3 regions of the Enterobacter sp. 3U4 genome follow, and region 2 is predicted to be linked to each of the others. Evidence: predicted binding sites of a transcription regulator. Region 2 holds the regulator's gene; each other region holds the start of a gene.
What was found. The regulator PurR, encoded in region 2, represses purine synthesis genes. The targets are predictions, from matches to a motif close to CANGCAAACGTTTGCNTG.

Region 1 (3,275 bases), 1.5 Mb from region 2:
GTCTGGTTTGCCAGGTTACGTTCCAGCACCTGTAAACCATACAGCGCGCCGCCCGCTTCGCTGCCGAGCGCCGCGACGGTGGGGGAGTTCGCCTGCGCCACTTTTTCCATCGCCGCCGAGGTGCTTTCGGTGTACTCAATTTTCCAGTTCGGATAGCGGTTCAGGAACTGGCTGCACTGCTGGAACGGCTGCGGGTGACTGTAGACGGTTTCGATTGTGTTCAGATCCGTTGAGCCGGAGACCAGCACACAGTGATCGATAGGGATCGTCAGCTCTCCTACCAGCGACAGGCTGGTGTGCTGCAGCAAATCGTAAACGTCGTTGATGGCGCCGGAGCTGGTGTTTTCAATCGGTACGACGGCGTAATCCGCCTGGCCGGTCTCAACCTGATTAAAAATGTCGGCAAACTTAGCGCAGCCGCTCTCAATAAATTCTTCGAAATGGCGTGCTGCATACTGACGCGCTGCCAGGTGAGAATAAGAACCCTTCGGACCGAGAAAGGCGATACGCGCAGAGTGTGGATTGGTTTTGTTCAGATGCTGCTGGAGCAGCGCTTGCTGGGTAAGAACGGAGTCTTCGATGATGAGCTGGAACAACCGGGTAATGTAGTGGGCATCAAGGTGATGCGCTTTGCCGAGCTGAATAAGACGTTCCAGCAGATCCCGCTCGCGGTCAATATCACGGACCGGACGATGGGAGTCCAGCTTGGCTTTGCCCACTTCAACGGCAAGGGCGCGGCGTTCGGCCAGCAGCGCCAGCAGTTTCTCATCCAGCGCGCTGATTTTTACTCGCAGATCCAGTAACGGGTTTTCCGGTGTCATAGTGTTGCCTGTCTCATTTTATCGTTATCAATAAAAAAGGCCCCCCGGTGTGGGAGGCCTTGTTGTTCGTCTTCGCATTCTTTATCACACGACGAAACGCCTCCCGGTCAGGGGAAGGTAAAAAAGAATGCGAAGAAGAACGGCGTAAGTTTCATGAAGTCATCCTGTGATTGATACCGTTAAAGTACCCGTACTGTTTTCACCCTGTCAATAAAAAACAAAAAACGCGCCCGAAGGCGCGTTGGCGGTACACTCAATTTAAAGGATTACTCTTCTTCAACTTCTTCCGCGAAGCTGGCGTCTTTCACCGATGTTGCGGCGCGACGGGCTTCACCTTTGTGTTGCACTTTATTGAGCTGCCGTTCCAGCTTGTTGATCAAATCGTTAATAGCGGTGTACATATCCTCGTGTTTTGCGCTGGCGACCAGATGGCCGTTTGGAGTATTGATAGTTGCGTCAGCGATGAAACCCTGCGGCTCCTTGGACAGGATGATATGTGGATTAATCAAATGAGTTTGCCATTTATCCAGTTTGGCGAGACGGTCTGCGACGTGCTGGCGGATTGCCGGAGTAATTTCCATTTGTTTACTGGTAATGTTCATTGTCATAAATTTTACCTCTTGTCTTTCCGTCTTGGTGATTCCAGCATACCCGACCTAATGTCAAAATGTGTGATTTAGATCACGTTATTTTGTCGGTTTTTGTCAGGGAATCTTTTTTGTGAGGCAGGGCAGGAAGAGGTGAGATTTACCTTGTAGAAGGCAAAAATTGGAGCCATAGTTGACTGGATGTGTTGAGGCTTAAGCGCTTCAGCGATGCTGAGAAACGAATAAAAAAACGGCAGCCCGAGGGCTGCCGTTTTGCATTGAGGCAAAATCAGGTGTTGCTGCTGTTCGCGGCGATGATTTTCGCCACTTTTTCAGCCTGAGCGGTCATCTGCATCTGACGGTAAGCGTTTTCCATCAGCTTCAGGCCGTCGCGGGTTGCCTGAGTATCCGGGTAATCACGCAGCATACCTTCTACGCGGTTAACCACGGCGACCCATGCGCCACGGCGGGTATAGTATTCCGCCACGGAGTATTCATATTTCGCCAGACGATCTTTCAGGAACACCAGACGCTTGGTGGCGTCGGTCACGTACTGGCTGTTCGGATAGCCGCGCACCAGCTTGGAGAAGTCATTGAAGGCATCACGCGCATGCTGCGGGTCACGGTCAGAACGATCCACGCCAAAGAAGCCCTGCAGCGCACTGTCGTCCAGCGCCATGTTAGTGAGGCCGCGCATGTACATCACGTAGTCGATGTTAGGATGAGTCGGGTTCAGACGCATGAAACGATCGATGGTTGCCTGAGCCAGCGGCAGATCGGCATTTTTATAGTATGCGTAGATGAGATCTAACTGTACCTGCTGCGAATATGGACCAAATGGATAGCGATTATCCAACGCTTCCAGTTGCGTTATCGCCTGTTTCCAGTTACCGTCCTGCAACTTTTGTTGTGCAGTCGCATAGATTTCATTCGGCGGATTGTCAGGGACCTGTTCATTTGAACCGGAGCAGCCCACCAAAGCCAGGCTCAACGTGGCCGCTGCCACCAGATATTTCATGCGCGTCATGACGTTTTGACTTTCCTCAAATGTTTGTCCGGGAGAAACTCTGTTCCTGCTCCCGATTAAGACCAGCTACAATAGCACACTATATTAAACGGCAAAGCCGTAAAACCCAACGTTAAACGAAGAAGCAGTTTATGGCACAACGAGTAGAACTCACCGCAACAGTCTCCGAAAATCAGCTCGGTCAACGCTTAGATCAGGCTTTGGCCGAATTGTTCCCTGATTATTCGCGTTCACGCATAAAAGAATGGATCCTTGACCAGCGCGTGCTGGTAAACGGCAAGATCTGGGACAAACCAAAAGAGAAAGTGTTAGGTGGGGAAGCTGTCGCCATCAATGCTGAAATCGAAGAGGAAATCCGCTTCGAGCCGCAGGATATCCCACTGGACATCGTCTATGAAGATGATGACATTCTGGTGATCAACAAGCCGCGCGACCTGGTTGTTCATCCGGGCGCGGGGAATCCGGACGGTACGGTACTTAACGCACTTCTCCATTACTATCCGCCGATCGCGGATGTCCCACGCGCGGGCATCGTGCACCGTCTGGATAAAGACACTACCGGTTTGATGGTGGTGGCGAAGACCGTTCCCGCTCAGACCCGTCTGGTGGAATCGCTGCAGCTGCGCGAAATCACCCGTGAGTATGAAGCGGTAGCTATTGGGCATATGACCTCTGGCGGGACGGTAGAAGAGCCAATCAGCCGTCACCCAACCAAACGTACCCATATGTCGGTGCATCCGATGGGTAAACCGGCGGTGACGCACTATCGCATTATGGAACACTTCCGTATTCATACGCGCCTGCGTCTGCGTCTTGAAACCGGGCGTACTCACCAGATCC
Region 2 (3,275 bases):
AGTCGAAATGCGCGAGGATCCAGCTGCCCAGCAGCGGGGCGAGGGCAGGTGAGAGACCCACCAGCGGCATAATAGTGGCGAAAATACGGTTAGTGCGGTTAGCCGGATAATAGTCGGTGACCAGCGCCTGCCAGGTCACGGCCGCGGCACAGACGCCCACGGCCTGAATAAAGCGCAGCACCAGCAGCCAGGTGGCATCGCGTACCCACAGCATTCCCAGGCAGCCCGCGGCAAAAATGGCCAGGCCCAGCAACAGCACCGGTTTACGACCAAAGCGATCCGAGAGCGGTCCCCACAGCAGCTGCGCGAAAGCAAAGCCGGCGAGGAATAAACTCAGGCTGGCGCTGATGGCGGCAGCAGGGGTTTGCAAATCTTCCTGCATGGCGGCAAACGCCGGCAGGTACATATCGGTGGCCAAAAAGCCCAGCACGCTTAAGCCGCCGAGCCAGATTAAAAAACCGTTCCTGGGTTGCATTATTTTATTCTCCTGAGGAGGCAGGTATACATTGGCGCTGAGTGTAGGGAGTGCAAAGCCGCTTGTGAAACGCTAATATTTGGCGGGTGCATTCAAAAATTTTGCAGGCAGAAAATGTGGTCAGATTATTCTCTTGAAGTGGTCGATGCTGTTGCGCGTAACGGTAGCTTTAGCGGTGCGGCGCAGGAGCTGCACCGCGTCCCTTCGGCAATCAGCTATACGGTGCGTCAGCTGGAGGAGTGGCTGGCGGTTCCGCTGTTTGAACGGCGGCATCGCGACGTGGAATTAACGCCCGCAGGCGCGTGGTTTTTGAAGGAAGGGCGTTCTGTTATCAAAAAAATGCAGATCACCCGCGAACAGTGTCAGCAGATCGCCAACGGTTGGCGGGGACATCTTTCCATCGCGGTGGATAACATCGTTAAGCCGGAACGTACCCGACAGATGATCGTCGATTTCTATCGTCATTTTTCAGACGTCGAGCTGCGGGTCTCGCAGGAGGTGTTCAACGGCGTCTGGGATGCGCTGGCGGACGGCAGGGCCGAGATGGCGATTGGGGCAACGCAGGCGATCCCGGTCGGGGGGCGTTACGCTTTTCGCGATATGGGCATGCTCAGCTGGAAATGCGTGGTGGCACGCGATCATCCCCTGGCGGCGATGGAAGGGCCGCTGAGCGACGATTCGCTACGCAACTGGCCATCGCTGGTGCTGGAGGATACCTCCCGTTCATTGCCTAAGCGTATCACCTGGCTTCTGGACAACCAGCGACGGCTGGTGGCCCCTGACTGGGAATCGTCGGCGACGTGCCTCAGCGCCGGGCTGTGCGTCGCGATGGTGCCCGTTCATTTCGCGCGTCCGCGCATCGATACCGGAGAATGGGTTGAGCTGACGCTTGAAAATCCGTTCCCGGATGCGGCCTGCTGCCTGACCTGGCAGCAAAATGATGTCTCGCCCGCCATGGCCTGGCTGCTGGACTATCTGGGAGACAGCGAAACGCTGAATCGGGAATGGTTACGGGAGCCAGCATAGCTGGCCCCGTAAAGGGATTAACGACGGTAGTCGCGGAACGGACCATCCGCAACGGAACGGCGTTCAATCAGGCGCGGGTGAACTTCAATGGACTGCGACTCTTCGCGCTTGTTGACGATCCTGTCCAGCAGCATATTGAAGGCCGTTTCGCCCAGCGAATCTTTTGGCTGGTGAATGGTTGTCAGCGCCGGGGTGAAGAAGCGCGCGTTACGCACGTTGTCATACCCGATCACGGAAATATCCTGCGGTACGCGCAGACCCAGCTCGTCGGCAGCGCAGAGCGCGCCCATGGCCATGATGTCACCCCCGCAGAAAACGGCGGTCGGGCGGTGCGGCTGGGAAACAATCTGCTGCATCGCGCGGTAGCCTGACTCCGGCTCAAAGTCGCCCTGCACGATCCAGTTTTCCGGCACGGTGATCAGCGCTTCTTCCATCGCTTTCATAAAACCGGCCAGACGGCCCGCGCCGGTGTTACGCTCCAGCGGACCCGGGATCACGCCAATCTCGCGGTGACCGCGTTCGATCAGATAACGACCGGCCATATAGCCACCTTCAAAGGCGTTATCGATAACGGAATCGGTGAAATCCGCGCGCGCTTCGCCCCAGTCCATGACCACCATAGGAATGTGGCGATACTCTTCGAGCATCGACAGCACGGATTCCGGATATTCGGAACACATCACCAGCAGGCCATCAACGCGCTTCTGCGCCATCATCGACAGGTAGGCGCGCTGTTTTTCAATGCTGTTCCAGGCGTTGCCCAGAATCAGGGTATAGCCTTTCTGGAAGCAGTTTTTTTCAACCGCTTCAATGATCTCGGCAAAATAGGCCGCTTCACTGCTGGTTGCCAGCAATCCAATGGATTTGGTGTGATTAACCTTGAGGCTGCGCGCAACCGCACTTGGCGAATAGTGCAGTTCTTTGATCGCTGCCCAGACGGCGTTGCGCGTCTCTTCCGCCACAAAGCGGGTTTTGTTAATTACATGTGATACGGTTGTAGTGGAAACGTTTGCGCGTTTTGCTACGTCTTTAATTGTTGCCATTAAATGTCACTCCAGACCATATCCTAAACTCCTGAAAAACTTGAAGGTAAACGTTTGCCTTCTCTCACCCTTATCACGCAATCTTGAATTGCGGCACGCCGGGAAAACGACACGGGACGTCAGGAGGGGGTCAATGGCCGGTACGCTAATAAATTTAGCGTGGAATTTTGTCCTATCTTGATGAAAAGGGGAAGAGGTAAAGTGGTTATCAGTATAAATCCAGGAAGATTTTTAACGTAATCTGTGCAAAAATGAGCAAGCTCACTTTTCGTGGGGGGATTAAAAGGAGAAAAATTGATGAGTTCCGATCTGAAGTTTTCGCTGTTCACCACCGTTATTGTGCTGGCTCTGATTGTTGCGGCCGGTCTGACGGCTGCGCTGCACTGATTTACGCGGAGGGAGAGCCTTCTCCCTCCCGATTGTTACTTCTCTGGCAAAAATCTTTTGCCATTTTGTTAACTTCTCATTTTTTGTGATTGATGTCATGCTTTCCGCTTCTTTGTTCTGTGTCACCACATGACACGGCATCCGGAGTTGACGCATGAAAATCAATTTTCCCCTGCTGGCCCTGGCGATTGGCGCTTTTGGGATTGGCACCACTGAATTCTCCCCGATGGGGTTACTGCCCGTTATTGCCCGGGGCGTAGATGTCTCGATCCCTGCGGCAGGGATGTTAATCAGCGCCTACGCCATCGGCGTGATGGTCGGTGCGCCGTTGATGACGCTTTTAC
Region 3 (3,275 bases), 900 kb from region 2:
GATCGCGCGATAGTCCGTTCCATCGTTCATGGTTATTCCAGAAGAAAGCTAAGCAGCAATGGGCGGGAATTGTACGCCGGGGAAAGAGGAGGTCAACTCCCCGGCGGAGGGAGAACTATTTTAGCTTTGACTGTGCCCAGACAATACCGCTCGCGTATTCCGGCGGCAGGAGCGGGATCATGGCTTCCAGCGTGGCGCTCAGACGGCCCGTGTCGCTGTCGTTCAGGTTCAGGTGGCCAACCTTACGACCCGGGCGAACCTCTTTGTCATACCAGTGCAGGTGCACCAGCGGCAGCTTCAGCCAGTCGTAGTTCAGATCGGTGCCGATCAGGTTGATCATCACCGACGGGCTGTTGACCACCGGCTGCGGCAGCGGCAGGTCGGTGATGGCGCGCAGGTGCAGTTCGAACTGGCTGATGGACGCGCCGTTTTGCGTCCAGTGGCCGCTGTTGTGTACGCGCGGTGCGAGCTCGTTGATTAGCAGACCGAACGGGGTGATAAAGCACTCCATCGCCATCACGCCCACATACCCGAGCTCATGCATGATGGCAGAGAGCATCTCTTCCGCCTGCGTCTGCTGGTCAGCATTAGCGTGCGGGAAGGCGACGCTGGTGCGCAGAATGCCGTCCTGGTGCAGGTTATGGGTCAGCGGATAAAAGACGGTATGCCCGTCGTGCCCGCGCGCGCCAACCAGCGACACTTCACCGCTGAAGTTAATGCCCTGCTCAACGATACACTCGCCGTAGCAATCATCCGGCAGCTCGGCGGTGTCGCCTGCGCGCAGGCGCCACTGGCCGCGGCCGTCGTAGCCGCCCACGCGGCGCTTCACGATTGCCAGCTCGCCCAGCATGGCGAAGACGTCGTTCCACTCGTTTTTATCAGACAGGAGCTGCCACGGCGCGGTCGGCAGACCGAGCTTGTCGAAAAGCTGCTTTTGCGTCAGACGGTCGGCAATGATCGGGAACACGTCGCGGTTAACGAAGGCGTTATGACGCGCCAGCTCGCGGGTCAGCGCAGTTTCCGGCCAGCGTTCGATCTCGGCGGTGATCACGCTCTGGTGGAACGGTACCGCTTCCGGCTCGGCATCCAGCCCGACGGGCCAGACGGCAATACCCAGCGGCTCACCGGCCTGACGCAGCATGCGGCCTAGCTGGCCGTTACCGAGAACGCAAACCTGCTTCATGCCGCACCCCGCGGGTCCGGATTGTCCAGCACTTCGTCGGTCTGGGCTTTACGCCACTCCGCCAGACGCTGATGCAATGCTTTATCGTGCGTCGCAAGAATTTGCGCCGCCAGCAGGGCAGCGTTCGCCGCGCCCGCTTTGCCAATCGCCAGCGTGCCGACAGGAATACCGCGCGGCATCTGGACGATGGAGTAGAGGCTATCCACGCCGCTTAACGCGGCGCTTTGTACCGGGACGCCCAGTACCGGCACCAGGGTTTTGGCGGCAATCATGCCCGGCAGATGTGCTGCGCCGCCCGCACCGGCAATGATCACCTCATAACCGTTCTCTTCGGCGCTTTCGGCGAAGCTGAACAGTTTGTCCGGCGTACGGTGCGCGGAGACCACTTCGACGTGGTGCGGAACATTCAGGATTTCAAAGATTTCGGCGGCGAACTGCATGGTAGCCCAGTCGCTTTTGGACCCCATCACGATGGCGACACGCGCCGGATTATTGCGGGAAGACATGCGTCTTAAAACTCCTGTGGTGCGAAACACACTGCTTTCGAGGGCACAGAGAATAGCATGTTATACGGGCAAGGAAAACGGTTGCGCGGTTAAATCTTGAGCCGTTGTTGCCATCAATTCATAACAAAACAGACCGCGTTCTGGCGGTCTGTTTTCGTCAATCGACAATCATTATTTAGTCAGTTCAGCGGTCATATACACGCGGTTGTTGAACTGTGCGCTGGTGATTTTGTAGGACGCACCTTGTTCAGCGGCCTGAGCAGCAATTTTTGCTTCTGCGCGGTCAAGGGTTGAACCGGTTGCGCTGACGCTCTGCGCGAAAGCACCGAAAGAAGCCAGGGAAAGAGCGGCAACTGCAACGAAAGTTTTGATGGATTTCATGGTCGTATTCCTAAAGTAATTTATCTGGGATAGGGCGTGTTGCCCTGATGTGATAAATAGTAGGCCGACCGCGGGCTGATTAAAATCGAAACAATTTGCCGATATTATTCAAAAAAATAGAATGAACTGTGAGGGGTTAAAACGGAAAAGCGATCAGCTCCACGCCCTCTGGCGTGACTTTGACCATGGATCCTTCTGAGTGCCATGCACCCAACACCACGCGATGGGCCGGTTCGCCGTTGGCGATAAGGGAATGGACGTCTGGACGATGGGTATGACCGTGGATCAACCACTGAACGCCATGCTTTTCCATCACGCTCACCACGGCCTGCGGGTTCACATCCATAATGGTCATGGATTTGCTGCTGTTGGCGGCTTTACTGCCCGCGCGCATTCTGGCGGCGATACGGTTGCGGATAAACAGCGGCAGGGCAAGGAACACCTTTTGGATCCACGGGGTGTGGACTTTGGCGCGAAACGCCAGGTAGCCGGTATCGTCGGTGCAGAGCGTGTCGCCGTGCATGATCAGCACCTTGCGGCCGTAGAGATCGAGCACCTGTTCTTCCGGCAGCAGCGTCATGCTGCTTTCGCGGGCGTAGCGCTTGCCGATCAGGAAATCACGGTTGCCGTGAATGAAGTAGCAGGGGACGCCGGAATCCACCAGCGCATGAATGGCGGCGGCCATTTCACGGTGCAGCGGGTTAGGGTCGTCGTCGCCAATCCAGGCTTCAAACAGGTCGCCCAGGATGTACAGCGCATCGGCGCTTTTCGCTTCACCGCGTAAAAAACGCAGAAAACCGGCGACGATCGCCGGTTCTTCCGTTTGCAGATGCAGATCCGCAATAAAGAGTGTCGCCACGAATTACTCGCTGACGGTCACGCTTGTAATCACAACGTCTTCTTTAGGAACGTCCTGGTGCATACCGCTGCGGCCAGTAGAGACGGCTTTGATCTTGTCAACCACGTCCATACCTTCAACCACTTCTGCGAATACGCAGTAGCCCCAACCCTGCAGGCTTTCGCCGGAGAAGTTCAGGAAGTCGTTGTCTGCCACGTTAATGAAGAACTGCGCGGTTGCAGAGTGTGGAGCCTGAGTACGCGCCATCGCCAGCGTGCCGCGGGTGTTTTTCAGGCCGTTGTTCGCTTCGTTTTTGATCGCTTCTTTGGTGGCTTTCTGGTTCATGCCAGGTTCGAAACCGCCGCCC

Region 1: raiA (ribosome-associated translation inhibitor RaiA) is a predicted target of PurR. The motif match lies at 1,527-1,544, and genes of this name have one in related genera.
Region 3: purE (5-(carboxyamino)imidazole ribonucleotide mutase) is a predicted target of PurR. The motif match lies at 1,760-1,777, and genes of this name have one in related genera.

The regions. Positions count from the first base shown of each region.
Region 1 is NZ_CP136665.1:427,437-430,711, forward strand. Features, by position in the region: gene pheA (bifunctional chorismate mutase/prephenate dehydratase) at 1-821, opposite strand, end outside; Phe leader region at 852-977, opposite strand; gene pheL (pheA operon leader peptide PheL) at 929-976, opposite strand; gene raiA (ribosome-associated translation inhibitor RaiA) at 1,088-1,429, opposite strand; gene bamD (outer membrane protein assembly factor BamD) at 1,698-2,435, opposite strand; gene rluD (23S rRNA pseudouridine(1911/1915/1917) synthase RluD) at 2,567-3,275, shown strand, end outside.
Region 2 is NZ_CP136665.1:1,965,895-1,969,169, reverse strand. Features, by position in the region: gene punC (purine nucleoside transporter PunC) at 1-475, opposite strand, end outside; gene punR (DNA-binding transcriptional activator PunR) at 590-1,501, shown strand; gene purR (HTH-type transcriptional repressor PurR) at 1,519-2,544, opposite strand; gene cydH (cytochrome bd-I oxidase subunit CydH) at 2,842-2,931, shown strand; gene RVY89_RS09250 (MFS transporter) at 3,086-3,275, shown strand, end outside.
Region 3 is NZ_CP136665.1:2,866,703-2,869,977, reverse strand. Features, by position in the region: gene mnmH (tRNA 2-selenouridine(34) synthase MnmH) at 1-30, opposite strand, end outside; gene purK (5-(carboxyamino)imidazole ribonucleotide synthase) at 116-1,183, opposite strand; gene purE (5-(carboxyamino)imidazole ribonucleotide mutase) at 1,180-1,689, opposite strand; gene RVY89_RS13820 (YdgH/BhsA/McbA-like domain containing protein) at 1,861-2,070, opposite strand; gene lpxH (UDP-2,3-diacylglucosamine diphosphatase) at 2,207-2,929, opposite strand; gene ppiB (peptidylprolyl isomerase B) at 2,933-3,275, opposite strand, start outside.